DNA from 3 places in the Neobacillus sp. genome. Region 2 is predicted to be linked to each of the others. Evidence: riboswitches for the same ligand, from Rfam matches in the RefSeq annotation. Region 2 holds a riboswitch; each other region holds the start of a gene.
The links. A riboswitch is a leader RNA that binds a small molecule or an ion and turns the genes downstream of it on or off. The one in region 2 is predicted to bind cyclic di-GMP.
Positions count from the first base shown of each region.

Region 1: it holds a riboswitch for cyclic di-GMP, as region 2 does, so the genes downstream of both, RTR43_RS11415 (GGDEF domain-containing protein) here and RTR43_RS07510 (hypothetical protein) in region 2, are expected to answer to the same signal.
Region 3: it holds a riboswitch for cyclic di-GMP, as region 2 does, so the genes downstream of both, RTR43_RS15085 (response regulator) here and RTR43_RS07510 (hypothetical protein) in region 2, are expected to answer to the same signal.

Region 1 covers NZ_DALZYO010000016.1:28,039-33,261, forward strand. The annotation lists gene lepB (signal peptidase I) at 1-124, opposite strand, end outside; gene RTR43_RS11405 (vWA domain-containing protein) at 416-826, opposite strand; gene RTR43_RS11410 (phospholipase A2 family protein) at 1,034-1,318, opposite strand; gene RTR43_RS11415 (GGDEF domain-containing protein) at 1,618-2,652, opposite strand; cyclic di-GMP riboswitch class I at 2,709-2,812, opposite strand; gene RTR43_RS11425 (GNAT family N-acetyltransferase) at 3,685-4,119, opposite strand; gene RTR43_RS11430 (iron-containing alcohol dehydrogenase family protein) at 4,163-5,215, opposite strand; gene RTR43_RS11435 (MtnX-like HAD-IB family phosphatase) at 5,216-5,223, opposite strand, start outside.
Region 2 covers NZ_DALZYO010000010.1:27,586-32,808, reverse strand. The annotation lists gene fliF (flagellar basal-body MS-ring/collar protein FliF) at 1-81, opposite strand, end outside; gene fliE (flagellar hook-basal body complex protein FliE) at 112-411, opposite strand; gene flgC (flagellar basal body rod protein FlgC) at 423-878, opposite strand; gene flgB (flagellar basal body rod protein FlgB) at 884-1,276, opposite strand; gene RTR43_RS07515 (glucosaminidase domain-containing protein) at 1,423-2,088, opposite strand; gene RTR43_RS07510 (hypothetical protein) at 2,289-2,603, opposite strand; cyclic di-GMP riboswitch class I at 2,778-2,865, opposite strand; gene fliT (flagellar protein FliT) at 3,141-3,488, opposite strand; gene fliS (flagellar export chaperone FliS) at 3,503-3,883, opposite strand; gene RTR43_RS07495 (hypothetical protein) at 4,020-4,925, opposite strand.
Region 3 covers NZ_DALZYO010000023.1:57,213-62,435, forward strand. The annotation lists gene mutL (DNA mismatch repair endonuclease MutL) at 1-1,484, shown strand, start outside; gene RTR43_RS15085 (response regulator) at 1,743-2,102, opposite strand; cyclic di-GMP riboswitch class I at 2,162-2,249, opposite strand; gene RTR43_RS15090 (DUF202 domain-containing protein) at 2,334-2,642, opposite strand; gene mreBH (rod-share determining protein MreBH) at 3,009-4,016, opposite strand; gene miaA (tRNA (adenosine(37)-N6)-dimethylallyltransferase MiaA) at 4,318-5,223, shown strand, end outside.

The DNA.
Region 1 (5,223 bases), on a different contig from region 2:
TAGAAGCGCCATCCACTATGTAAGGAGAAAATAGAAATGTCCGAATAACCAATGCTAATCCTAACGCAATAAATATGGTTTTAACCCAAGCTTTTAATTCACCTTTCGTTTTAGAACCCAACATTTTCAATCACTCCCTATATTATTTACCAAAGTTTCCACTTGTTAGTAAAATATTCAACATTGCTGAATCAGAATCCTTCTTAATTCAGGTTTATTTATATCGATGAATGAGTGAGTTAATTTTCAACAAAAAAACAGAGTGACATTGATTGCCACTCTGTTATATCGTAACTTACTATTCCAATGTGCTGAGGGATTCAGTCCACATGAAAATGAACTATTTGCAACCAACCGTTTGCTGTATGATTGAAATATGAAATTCTAAAGATATTCTGTACACATTTGGATAATCTTAAGCCACTTTAATGGCCTTTCCAAATGGGACCCTCGGTAAGAATGCACCGGGAACGAGCCAAAATAATTCATAATTAACTCGATCCATTTCTTCAGAAAAGAAACCTGTTACATCGGTGATATAAAACAGTGTATCCACTTGCTCTTCTGTTGCCCACTCAAGGGCTAATGTATAGGAAGATTTCCCGTGTGTATAGTATTTAATCGTATCACTTTTTACCGGAGAAATGCTCCTGATTTTGAAATCTGCTTGAACCAAAATCGTATCTGGCTTTAATTGTTCAAACAATTTAATGATGTTATTGATGAGAATCGCTGGTGCTTCATTTGTGGAAGTATCCACGACTAATGCCACCTTTTTGTCTTGACGCTGCTGAATCATCGAAAGTATCGTTTTATGCCATCTCACACCATTTTCCCCCTTTCTGAATGTACCAACCTTTTTATTTTGAGTTATTGGGAAATGGTTTATGATTGGATAATATCGGCAGCGAACTACCTTTCAACTAAGCGGAAACTAAAGTCCGTTTTGCATAATAAAAATTCAAGGTTAGGCAAAAGCTAGTTACTGTTATTAATTTTTACAGGTACGAATTGAATAGCTCGTTTTCTTAGGTTACCTTCGATACCTTGCCCCACATGTGAACGCTGTTTTCATTTTCATAAAATCATGCATCAGTGCAGCTTTTCTCCCTTTATCTGTATACCTATTCATTTTGGAGCGCAGGCAATCCATAAATTCGTAATCACATCGGCAAGGTGAAATCCCTCTGCTTAAACAGCGGTCATGTCCCATGCAGCAGGCATCGACATCATTAATCGGAGCACCAGGGCCACTGCAGCCTGGGCCACACCATCTATACCCGGGGAAAATGCAGAATCCACGTCTTTTCCTTTGCAAAATCAACAACTCCCATTACAGTTTCATGACATACCTGTAAGGTCAGGTACAACATTGATCAATATCAGTTTCTTTACTAATAAATTATGAAATTTCAATAAAATTGAAATGGTAAAATCCCCATGCATGTCCATTTTTCGAAAAACAATTTAGATGTTCATTACCCAAGAATTATTAGTTCCATAAACCCAAACTTATTATTGGACCTAAAAAAACCGCAGTGAACGACACTAAGACTTTTCTTTAATTCGACGCAACTTACAAGTGCATTAAAAAAAGCCCTATTCTGTTGAATAGAGCTAACACATACTCACTTTATTTTTGCCATAATTCTTTGAGCGGTATAATCCTTCATCTGCTCGATTTAACAACGAATCTTTATTGTCCTCTGGCTGAGAATCTGCTACTCCAAAGCTTGCTGTCAGCCTTCCAACCTCTTGGAATTCATGTTCTGCGACCTTTTGTCTTAAATATTCTGCAAGCTCGGTGGCATCTTTGCCGGAGACATCCGTAATGATAATAAATTCTTCTCCACCCCATCGACCAAAAAATTCACGTATATCGAGATTCCTTTGAATAAGTTCAGACAACTCGATTAAAACGGAGTCACCCACATTATGACCATAAAAGTCATTGATTTTTTTAAAATGATCAATATCAAAAAAGATAATCGAAAAACTTATGTTCATGACCTTAGAATCCTTTAACTTAATTTCAAGCCATTCATCAATTCGGTGGCGGTTAGCGATTCCCGTTAATGAATCTACATAGGCGTGCTTATTAAAAAGCTCCATTTTTGTATAGGCCTTGAACACATGCTGGGCGTAATAAAGGACAATAATATAGACCAAATTAGAAAAGTAAAACTGGAGAAGCGAATCAATGGATTCAGCGGGTAGCTTGTTCATGTACATGACTCCACCCACCACAGTAATGGCAAATATACTGATGGAAAAATAAAGCCCTTTTTTTATCCCCAGTGTTAAGAAAATAAACATAATATAGATGGGCATCCAGACGATAAAATCCCCTAAAGACCCTCCTATTTTACCAAGGTAGTTAATAACTGCATCATAAAAGGTCGATACATGATAAAAACTAACCAAAGCTAAATTGGAAAACTCGGCAAACCGAACGTACCGATTCTTAAACATCAGAACCCAACTGATGATGAACCAAAGGGTGAGTGTGTTGTTGACAATGAAATTAAGTTTATTTGCGGCGTCCATATTTTTAAGAATGGTATTTAAAATAAATGCGATTATTATTAAGGGCACAACCCCCAGAAATATCTTTCTTTTAAGTTCAGCTAGTGATTCAAATTGTTTAATCATCGATATGATCATCTCCTAAACCAATCAATGAGATTAGTCCCTCTGAATCCTCAAAAATAAGCAACTGGCTGGCATAGTCCTCCACCACTTTCATTCGGTGGTGACCTTAGCCCCTCTAGCTTTGCGTCTTTATCTTTCAATAAATTAGCCCTATCAATTTTATTTCCACAGGTGCCGAAGAAGTTTTGCTATTTTCTGGATGCGATTTTCCCATTTGTAAAATACAATCTTTATTTACCTATTGTAATCGATATTTTGTAGTTTTTATATATCATTTTATGTCGGATTGGAGTACGATTGTCGATTATTTCTGCATTTAAAGGATTCAATTTAACCACATAGAATGTACCTATTTAAAAAAATATTGTCGGATATTATTATATCCGACAGCAAATTTTGAAGGATAAATTTGAAAAACTTATGATTTTCTATTCGCTTAAAAAAAAGGATTTTCTGTATCGATAAAGGGGGAATGATCTGGATGGAAAGAAAGACTTTTTTGATAATGTAATTACCTTGCTTTGAACCAGAAATTGGCGGCAAGCTTTAGGCAATAAAACTTGTAGAAAACTTCTTAATTTGCTTTTTTCTTTAATTAAATACCAAAAAATGTTGATACAACAAAGACAATCCACATGAAATTCATACACTTAGATATAAGCCTTCAGTTCAACGGAACGATCTAACCTACTTTTAACTTTCCTTTTGGGGCGTGGTTCTGTTATTCATTAACTTTATCACATGCTCCTTGGGGCTCCAGCAATTAAATTTATAGTTCGTTTTTGTTTCATAACCTAACCGGCTGCAATAATATTTCATTCCTTCTGCTTTTTTCTCTGCTTTTAAATGCCGGCATGTTGCACAGCAATGGAAATCTTTCATAAACACATACACCTTTTTCTTAACCCCTTTGTTTCACAATATGGGGCAAATGCGATACTAAAGCGTCAATTTACTTCTTCAACGGTTGTACATCAAGAAAAACGGCGACCCTCATTTTGAAGAATCGCACTCGTTTGTTGAAAAAGACTCTTATACAGATTCGTTCATCATCTTCATAAAGTATTTCGGGGATTCAGTAAATCCTTGTCGAGTATAGAACCTATGTGCATCTACTCTTCTTGAATGGCAATGAACTTCAATTCTGTCGCAATTTCTTTTTTTAGCTAAATCAGTACAATATTCTTCAATCTTACGCCCAATTCCCTTACTTCTAATGGTTGTATTAACTGCAAAATAACTTATCCTTGCGAAATCTCCTTTTACCGCTAATTGAGGTATAAAATGCAATGAAATAAAAGCAAGTACTTTTTCATCCTCTTCATAAATCAATAATTCCTCATCTGGGTGAATTAGAAGTTTTTCTATTTTTTCTTTAATGAAAGTCTCAGTATTTGGATACCCCAATTGGTTTAACAATTCGGATAGTGCTTTCCAATCGTCAACTTTTGCTTTTCTAATCCCCATTTGTTCCACTCCCCAATATAATCAATTTATACCACGAATCCCTTTATTGAAAAAATTCCTGTAGTAACTTATCCTCGTCCAAAAATCTCAGTGCCTTCTTCCGATAAACCTCATCATGCAAATAAGTATATCGATTCGGTTTTATCGTTGGCGCGATTTCAATGGCTTGGCGGTATTCTTCTTTATTTAAGCCAAGCCCTTTCACATAATCGAAAAAACCGGTCCTTGTGAAAACTTTCATCATTCGTTCAGCTCGGTGCTCTTGCACATTAGCCATTATATATGTGGCAATTCCAACTTGAATTCCATGCATTTGCGGCTGCAGCGCAATTTTATCGAGTGCATGGGAAATCAAATGCTCCGAGCCGCTGATTGGCGAACTGTTTCCGCTAATGACCGTCGAGATGCCGCCCAGTGTAAGTGAACTGATCAGTTCTTTTAATAAAATTGGATCTCTTATGTCGGTCATTGGTGTCCGAATAAAGCTATTGACTACTTTTTTACTCAGCATATAAGCAAAATGGTTTACCCGGGCAGCACCATGTTTCTCCTCAAACTCCCAATCATAAAGAGCTGTTATGTTGGAGAGCAAATCACCGATCCCTGCCAAAATAAAGCGGTTAGGTACATGCTGAATAATCTCAAGGTCGGCAATAATTCCATATGGGACCCTTGCCGGAACCGTCGTTTTCTTTTTATTGACCACCAAGGAACAATTGCTGCTAGCAAAGCCATCATTGGACGCTGACGTTGGGATGCTCAAAAATGGGCTCCGCCTTGAAAAAGCTATGTATTTTCCATAATCAATTACCGTCCCGCCTCCCATGGCAATGACCACATCATAACGCTCCATCTCAAAAGCTTTTTTAATTAGATCCTGGATATCTAAATCAGACGGCATGAGCAGCGCTGTTATCTTCACTTCCGAGATGGAGTCAAGAATATCCTGCCGGTAAGTTTGATAGGTAAAGTCATCGAACAAGAACACGGCATTGACAAAGCCATGTTGTTTCAAAATCCGCTCAAGGCTAAAAACAGTTCCTTTGCCAATCTCCAAAATCGCAGGAATCGGAACACTCGTAACAGGTGTTAACACTTAAGACA
Region 2 (5,223 bases):
TTGTTTCAAGCTTCTCTCTTTCCAATAATTATTAAAATGCTCTCCGGTATGTTTGATTTGATCTATCCATGATCGATTCATTTCTCACCCTGCCCAGCTTTCCATCATTCTTTAAATTTGCATACGCATCATTTCTTGATATGCTTCCACTGCCTTATCTCTGACGGTTACCGTCATTTCCAATGCTAACTGCGCTTTCTGTGAAGCGATCATGACATCATGTATATTATCAATCTCACCTGTAGCCACTTTTGTACTTAAATCTGCGGCCTGCTTAACTGTGTTATCAACATTCTCCAAATATCCTTGGAGCACGCCTGCAAACGAGGATTTGGATTTATCAACTTCAACATTATGAAATGGATTTTGATTAATTTTGATTAATCCACTACTTACATTTGAAACATTCATCTATATGCCTCCTAACGGCCCAATTCTAAAGCTTTTAACATCATTGATTTTCCTGTATTGAACGACGTTACATTCGCTTCATACGCTCTTGATGCAGCAAGCATATCAACCATTTCCTTTGACAGATCAACATTTGGCATCTTAACATAGCCATCCGCATTAGCATCAGGGTTCGTAGGATCATAGATTGTCTTAAATGGTGTTTGATCGTCTACAATTCCAGTCACTCGCACCCCTTGTAGGTTTGATTGTAAACCAGCTTGTTTTTGCATTTCCCCCTGTAAAACCTGATTAAAGGCATTCTCTCTTGGTTCCATCACGACCATCTTCCGGCGATAGGGTTCCCATACTCCATTCACTAATTTTCCACGGGTAGTTGAGGCGTTGGCAATATTAGATGAGGTTACATCCATCCTTAAGCGCCCAGCAGTTAAGGCTGATGCACTTATATTTAATGAATCAAACATCGCGGTTAACGCCTCCCTCTGATAGCAATCGATAATTGTTGGAATTCACTAGTTAATTGCTGCGTTAGCGTATAATACCACAATGAATTTTTCCCCATACTAGTCATTTCTTTGTCGATATCTACGTTATTGCCGTTGTTTTGCATGACTGTATCCGTATTCTCTACAGTTTTTGCTGTTGGAATGTCAGTAGATTTCCCAATCGTGAAATGACGGGAGTCGGTACGGTTTCCTACAAAATTTGTTTGATTGGATAATTGCTGCTTTAAAATATCCTCAAAAAAAACTTGTTTTGTTTTATATCCAGGAGTTTCCGCATTCGAGATATTATTAGAAATGACCTGTTGACGTAAACTGGAAGCACCTAGTGCTGATTGTAGGATGCCTATATTATTCATGAGGACGACTCTCCTTTCCATCTTAAGACAATTTTTGATTATTTTTGATAAATATCAAAAAAGACTAACATTCTACATCAATATACTAAAAAATAGGCTCCATAGCCACAATTTTTTTCATAGCCGAAGTCATCTTCACAATTTTGTTATACTCTAAGCCGTTCAAAAAACTTATTTACTCCAGATACCCATTGATTGTTTAGACCGGTAGGATCATTATCTGCTCCAATTGGTGCATACTTCGCACCAATCTTGGAAATACTGGATAAACCTATTCCTAAATAGTTCTTACTTAAATTGCGAGCCATATCCATTATGCTATCTTCAATGGATGAGTACGATTTCAAGCCATTTACGCCCATCATTCCTGCGACATTATTTTTTTCATTGGCTGCACGGGATTTCCCATTGCCTGTTTCATGTTGAGCGATAGCCGTAAGTAACGCTGGATTGATATTAAACCGCTTTCCAGCTCGTACAAAAACCTCCCCCATTCCTTTTAATTTCCCATCCAACATTTGATTTAATTTATCTGGGTTAAATGATTCGAAACGTAATGGTTCATTCGCGTTCAAAGACATAGTTTGATCACTTATATTCCTGTTCATTTCAGAAATAATATTAGGAACCACAGAATTGATTTGAGGTATTGTCGATTGAAATTCCTGTTGCATCAATAGTTGACTTAAGACTGCAGCAAAAAGATTCTTTCCATCAGAAGTGGTCCCTTCCATCTGGGATCGTAAATTTTCAGTCCTAGATAGTGTATTAACTAGCATTGTTTTAGTAAACCAATTATCACTGTTAATCAATGGATAGCATCCTTTCTTTCCACGTATTTTTTGTAACAAAAATCATCCAAAACAACTAAAAATAATCGCTTCTCATGTATTATTTAGGGGAATGAAGAAAAAACATGATCATGAAAATTTGATTAGGTGGTCAAACAATAAGGAGTGGGATTTTTCAGTCTTTTTATATTCCATCCCCACCCCATAAAACCTTATAAGTATTACATGGTTCTTTCTAACATCCCGCTAATGTCTCCTAAAAATTCTTCCGAAAGCTTGGAAATATGTATGAGTTGTCCATCTTCTATTTTCGCTTCTACTAAAATAATCGTGTTTGAATCCAGTATTTGCTTCATTGCAAGAATTTGCTTTCCCTTGTATACCACATTTTTCACAAGGTAATAGGTATCATTTGTTGGGTTTCCCATTGTAATTTTCATAGGTTTTTCGAAGCATGGTTTCATCTTTTTATATTCCATGAAATTATAAAGTTTACCATTCCTTCGATTGGCTGTTATTCCTTGCTGCCGGATCATGAATATCTTCCTCTCCACTAACTGGATATTAAAGAGTACTATGGTCTTCCTTTGCTGAAGCAAAAAAATAACCTCGCCTTTACCAAAAGGGGAGGTAATAGACAAAAATATCTTTGTAGACACAAATAATCTATCTAGCTAGATATTTAATACCTATGAAAAATACCTTGATCTTTAGGTAACTGGCTGACATAGTACAAAATGCACCTTAGTCCCTATAGCTTTGCGTCACTGATTTTCATCAGCTATGCCTTTAACAAAATACTGTATTTGTAATTTATACTAATCTCTTAATAAATAATAGAATGTTTTTCCAATATCGAATATACTACTATTTTATCATTTATTGTCGAAATTACTAGGTCAAATGGTTTATTTTAGTCATTATTTCTCATAAATAATACGTTTTTTACGTAAATAAGCATATTTTCCACCGAGCGATAAGGTCACGGAACTGTCACTTTTCATTTTTTATCTTTTTTTTTGCAAAAAAAAAATGCATGATTTATGCATTTCGTAATGTCATCAGTCACAATATTATTTTTTAGAATCTAAAAATACCCCATTTGTTTGTTTAAGATATGGTCGAAACTTTTTTGAAACCTGTTTATTTTGTTTAATTTGAATGAGTGAGTTTTGAGTTTCAGTAATGTTTTCTTTTAAAAGAAAAGTTAAACGTTGATCAAGACAACGAGCGTCTTCCAACAATTGTTTTGCTTTTGCTGGATACTGGTATTCCGGATGATCAGTCTTAAACGCCTCTACCTGGATCATCATGCTGTTTCGATTATTTAGCAGCTGTTCAAAATCCTCAAAATTTTCTTCTTTTAGTGCACGATCCATGTCTACAGTGATATCATAAATGGTTGCAATTAATTCGTCCATTGGTATACCAGCCCTTAATTCTTAGTATTCTTTTGCTTCATAGCTGTTGACCATGTTTCCGATAATTCTAAAGCGTGCCCTTCCACTTCTTCTAATAGATCCAAACTTTTATGAATATTGGCCTCAATTAAGCGAGATTTCATATAATCATATAGGGAAAGCAAGGAATCTGAGATGGTGTATCCTGGTTTCAAGGTCACTATTAATTCGCTCAGAATATCTTGGGCTCTTAGGTTGTAACTGTGGCTTTCCTCTAGATTATTTTGTTCGATGGCCATTTTGGACTTACGGATGAATTTAACCATGCCTTGAAATAACATGAGCGTTAATTCTTCTGGTTTAGAAGTAGTGACCGCTTGTTTTTGATAGGTTTGATAAGGATTACTAAATGCCATGTTTGATTACTCCTTTTAAAATCCATTTCCTACTTTCTATTTTTTATCGGTAAAAAAGAAAAATAGTTAAGGAGATCAAGGTTAATTTATTGGATGTCTTTTGCTAATCAAATTTAAAATCAATTTAGGATATAACTTAACTACTGACTCTAAGTACTAATCCAAAGCTGTCAATAATGTAGTTTAGTCTTTGATTGTAAGATTTCAGTTGTTGGATTTTTGCCGCATCACCTAAGAGGTTAAAGGCTGATATTTCCTTTGCCAATTTAGAAACCTCTAATTGCAATTCATCATTACGCTTTTTCTCCTGAATGAATTGTTGTTCCTTTTTCATTAACTGTTCTCGTATTGCTTCTTTTTCAAGATTGACTTCCGATTTCATACTCTCTATCTGTTGAACTGCATCCTGATTCTGCAGTGCTAGGTTGGTAAGTTGGAATAAACTTCTAAGCAGTTCGTTTAAATTAATCCCTGGAAGTTGTTGTACATTGGAGATTAATCCCGATAAAATGTCAAGCAAATCATCATTATCTTGTGTAGGTGCCACCTGGTTAACTTGAGTTGCTAGCAGCGTATCCCCTATTACTTCAGTGGATAACACTGGAACATCCTTCTCTGTAATCGTAATAAATTGATAACTATTTTGATTGGCTGCTTCCTTTTTATCTTTTGACTTAATAAGGGAATAATATTTATAGTTAACTGATTGATAGCCACGATTTAATAATTGGGCTACTTCCTCCAATATCTCTGTAATATTTAGCGCACCTTCTTCTTGCCGTTCCTTAATATAATGAAACATGAACTCAATTTCGATTTTAATCCATTTTCGGTTAACTTTTTTCGAATCCACAAGAGAATGGTTTGCATATTCAGAGCTATTCATAGTTAACATCAGTAAATTATTGTAATAAAAAACCAATGATCCATTTCGTAAACGGTTTTTAGTTTCTAAATTATGAATGTAATCTTGTTCTGATGGTCCTACTTCTTGATTCATTATTGCTTCTTTCATCTCAAATAATGCAGATTTTAAACTCATTTTAATACCTCCAAAATGATTACGAGATTTGAACGTACTTGGTTTTACAAACTTTTTTGCCCATCTACAAAAAGGTAAAACTAATTTTGACTTTTTCAAACTCTCTTCATATACGATGTTTTACTATATGATTCGCACTTATGAATTTTTTTTGGGTGTATATCAAAAACTTAACATTTATTAGGTATAATATAATCATACTAATTTTGTAAGGATTTGTAAATGATTGGTTTGAATTTTTAAAAAATAAGCTTTGAACCTGATAGACTTCGTTTTAATTACCTCATTATTAATGATA
Region 3 (5,223 bases), on a different contig from region 2:
TTACAGATTTATTTTATAATACGCCTGCACGATTGAAATATATGAAAACAATTCACACAGAACTTGGGAATATCACAGATGTTGTCAACAGGCTCGCCCTTTCCCATCCAGAGGTAGCTTTTCGCTTAATTCATAATGAGCGGAAGTTGCTGCAAACGACCGGAAACGGTGATATGCGCCAAGTTCTCGCTGCTATCTACGGTATGACAATCACGAAGCAGCTTATACCGATCACCGGTAAATCGCTTGATTATACCATTAGCGGATATGCATCCATGCCAGAGGTAACAAGAGCATCAAGAAACTATATCTCAACGATGATAAATGGTAGATTTATAAAAAACTATCCATTAGCCAAAGCGATTCAAGAAGGCTACCATACCCTGTTGCCAATTGGCAGATTTCCAATTGTTCTTCTGAATATCGAAATGGATCCGTTGCTAGTTGATGTCAATGTTCACCCATCGAAAATGGAAGTTCGTATAAGTAAGGAAGCAGAGTTGAATGAACTGGTTACAACGATCATAAAGGATGCTTTTAAATCGAAAATCCTGATTCCGACAGCCTATACTCAGGTGAAAAAAGAAGAAACAAAATCGGAACAAACTGCGTTAATTCTTGATGAAGGAACATCAATCACAAAGATTACTAAAGAAATTAACAGAGATTGGCCAATACATGCGCAAGCGATAAAGGAAACCAGGCCAATTCCTCCTTTACCATATTCAAATATTCCTGTCCGAGCGGAAAATGTTGATGAAACAGAAGGTTGGAAGTCTGTAAATCCAGTATTCCCTAGAGGTGAGGTTGGCAAGGAACAATGGAATGAATCCATTGAGGTTGAACGTGAAAATGATGAGTCGGTTTTAGAGGCTAATCATGTTAATAACCAACCTGAGAGCAGAGTACCGCGTCTATATCCTATCGGCCAAATGCATGGCACCTATATTTTTGCCCAAAATGAAAACGGCTTATATATTATCGATCAGCATGCGGCACAGGAACGGTTAAAGTATGAGTACTTCCGTGAAAAAGTGGGACAGGTTCAGTCTGAACTGCAGGAAATGCTTGTTCCGTTAACATTTGAGTATTCAACTGACGATTATATAAAAATTACTGAACACCAAAACGAGCTAGAAAAGGTTGGTATTTTTCTCGAGGAATTCGGTATGAATAGTTTTATTGTCCGTTCCCATCCGCAATGGCTTCCAAAAGGAGAAGAAAAACAAATCATCGAAGACATGATTGAACAACTTTTAGCGATGAAAAAGGTGGATATTAAAAGACTACGTGAGGAAGCAGCCATCATGATGAGCTGTAAAGCATCAATTAAAGCGAATCGACATTTACGAAATGATGAAATCCAAGCACTGCTGGATGATTTACGAAAAGCATCTGATCCGTTTACCTGTCCCCATGGAAGACCGATAATCGTTCACTATTCCATTTATGAAATGGAAAAAATGTTTAAACGGGTGATGTAATTTCAAGCACAGGAGAATCCTTGATATATAAGGATTCTCCTGTGCTTTTTTAAAGCTTCGACCACATTTTTTGCTCAGAGCTCGTTATTCGAAACACTTTTGAAAAATTCTCTGCCGATGAATCTTGTACAAAGGGTGTAACGTGACAATATTTAATAAAAGTTTGCGAAAAAGGTGAAGCCAGGTACGAAGAAAAAGATCTATGAAATGTTCTCTTATTATGTGGCATAAAAATAGCACTTCAATATGAAATGCTAATTAACTAAATAGTTTTTTAATTGCTGGACCGAGATCATTAAAATATGGCTTTACAATAAAGTCTTTTGCTCCAGATTTTATTGCATCAACAATTAACCCTTTTTGCCCCATTGCGGAACAAATAATTACTTTTGCACTTGGATCAAATTCAATTATTCTTCTTAAGGCATCTAGACCATTTAAAGTAGGCATAGTTAAGTCAAGTAACACAATGTCTGGAGACTTTTTTTTATACAAAGCGACGGCAATTGCACCATCTGAAGCTTCAAAAAAAACTTGGAAGCCTTCTCTATGTAAGATATCCATTATTAAATTTCTACTAAACCTTGAGTCGTCAGCAATTAATATGGTTTTACACATTTAAAACACCTTTCCTTTAATATTAAGGCAAATTAGGAAAGGGGTACTTTGCACAGCATATTTGCAGCCCGGCTACCATAACAAAAATTTTGCTTTAGGTCCGTGGCTTTGCGTCTTTTACTTTCGTAAAATTTGCCTTTTTCAAAGTTTAGCACATTTTGTCGCAAAAAGTAATATTTTGTCGCATTTATAAGTCAAAGAAATATTTGAAATGCCAATTTGCAAATTTAATTATTTAAACAATTGTATTTTTTTGATTGATTTCTTTGAACGGTAATAATTATAAAACCCAATCAAAAGGAGAATTGCTCCTAAAAAGATGGTTATGTACGCTGTGATTTTGAACTTTATACTTTTATCAAAAAACTCTATAAGGGCTGCAGCAGCCGCAAAGAATGTCAAGGACGTACGTATATAGGCTAATAGTGTTCTATCAATGGCTAATTTTGTTCTTTCCATTGCTAGTAGGGTACTTTCCATTGCGAACAAGTCACTAGGAGATAGAGAGTTCTCATTTGGTGCATTTTTCTTTCTGCTCATATTACTCCTCCTTTTTACTAAATACTACATATAGTATGCCAAAAGAACGTAATTTTTAAGAGTAAATAAAGTTGGCTAAAGAATTGAACACTCATTATTAAGTCTGTCAGCATCAATAATAGTAACGTTCATTAATATTTAGCCACTTTCTATATTATGAAAACAAGTATATAGAACGTTTACTCTGGATGAGTACTGTAATTTGCAGTGACAGAGATTCGGAAAAACTTTGTCGAACGGTGACCAAGTAGTAAATTGTGACCTAGATTTTATTACAAGGCAAAAACCAAGAAAATATATAAAGGCTGAAGGGGGGTTAGTCCTTCAGCCTTTTTGTTAAATGATTGCACAAATAATAGAGTTGTCTTATTTCACTTCTGCTAGAATTTTACTCGCATATGCAAGCGATTTTCCAGCTCCGATTGCCACCGATTCGAGCGGATTTGGAGCTAGCTGAACAGGAACAAAGATTTCTTCGCTAAGCCACTCCTCCATCCCATTCATTAGTGATCCGCCGCCAGTGAGGATTACACCACGGTCGACGATGTCACCACTGAGTTCGGCAGGGCAATCTTCTAGTGTGGCCCGGATCGCTTCTAAAATATGCTGAAGTGCTTCTTTCAACGCATTACGAATTTCATAGGATGAAAGATTAATTGTTTTCGGCAAGCCAGACACAAGATCCCGACCACGTACGTCGATGAAAAGTTCCTCATGATCAATAAGTGCATAACCAATTTCCATTTTTATTTTTTCTGCTGTTCTTTCGCCAATCAATAAATTGTATTCTTTACGAACAAACTGAATAATATCATCATCCAGGCGATCTCCGCCAATTTTTATCGAATGGCAAGCAACTACCCCACCGAAGGAAATAATCGCAACTTCTGTATTGCCGCCACCAATGTCGACAACCACGTTGGCAACAGGTTCATCTACAGGTAATCCGGCCCCAATTGCTGCTGCAACTGGTTCTTCAATCAACGAAATTTTTTTGGCGCCAGCATTTTTCACTGCGTCATGAATCGCTCTCCGTTCAACACTTGTGGATCCGGATGGAATACAAACAACTACATTGGGTTTACGAACGGCAAAGCCTATTTTTTTTGTGGCCTTTCGCATAACGTGTTTCAGCATTTCTGTAGTGACATCAAAATCAGCAATGACTCCATCCTTTAAAGGGCGAATGGCAACGATTTTTTCAGGAGTTTTTCCAATCATTTCTTTTGCATCCAGTCCGACTGCAACCACATTTTTTGTTCTTGTATCAATGGCTACCACAGAGGGCTCATTAAGGGTAATCCCTTTATTTTTATTATAAACCAATATATTTGCTGTTCCTAAATCAATTCCCATATCAAAATTTGAAAGCATTTCTTCACCTAATTCCTTAATATTTTTTCAAAATAAGCTACGTTCAAGCCTATCATGAAAGTGGGGGTAGAAAGCAGTTTGTAAATGAACCGTTATCCTTTTGTAAATTTACATGAAAAACTTCCCTTCTTTGGAAGCAACATGGATAAAAAAAGTCTTTTACATAAGCATAGAAAAGATTTATATTGTATATACTGATTTGATGTTCAACTGCTTTTCAAATATATGATACGATGTAAGCGTGGAAGCGAACAAAAACGATTACTTCCACTGATAATGTAAATAAGGCAGTGTGAAAATTTTGGATTTAAAACAAAAATTATTAGTTATCATTGGACCAACAGCAGTAGGAAAAACAAAATTAAGTATCGAAATGGCCAAACGGTATAACGGAGAAATTATCAGCGGGGATTCGATGCAAATTTATCGTGGAATGGATATTGGGACTGCAAAAATAACGAAGGATGAAATGGAAGGAATTCCCCACCATTTGATTAACATAAAAGAGCCTTCTGAAAATTTTTCTGTTGCTGAATTTCAACACCTTGTACGGGCTAAAATAACGGAGATAGCTGAAAAAGGAAAACTTCCCATTATTGTCGGTGGGACTGGGTTGTATATTCAGTCCATCATTTATGATTATCAATTTTCTGATGTTCCGGGAGATGAAACCTTTCGTCTTAAGCTTGAGGAAAGAGTAAGAGAAATTGGAAGTAATGCGTTGTATCAGGAATTAGTGGAGATTGATCCAGATAGTGCATCGCATATCCATCCAAACAATGTGAGAAGGGTGATTCGCGCTCTTGAGATTTTTCATCTGACTGGTAAAACGATGCAAGAATTTCAAAGCAGACAACAGCCAGAGCTCCTGTACAATACGGCACTAATTGGTTTATCGATGGAACGGGAGAGCCTTTATGAGCGTATTAACCTCCGGGTTGATAACATGGTCAAGGAAGGACTTATTGCGGAAGTGAAAATCTTATATGACCAGGATTTACGCGAGTATCAATCGATACAAGCGATTGGCTACAAAGAAATTTATCAATATTTAGATGGATATGTTACATTAGAAGAGGCGGTCGAGAATTTAAAACAAAATTCCCGACGCTATGCCAAAAGGCAATTGACTTGGTTTCGGAACAAGATGGTGGTAGAATGGTTTGATATGACGGATGTGAACAATTTTGCAAAAAAAATAAAGGAA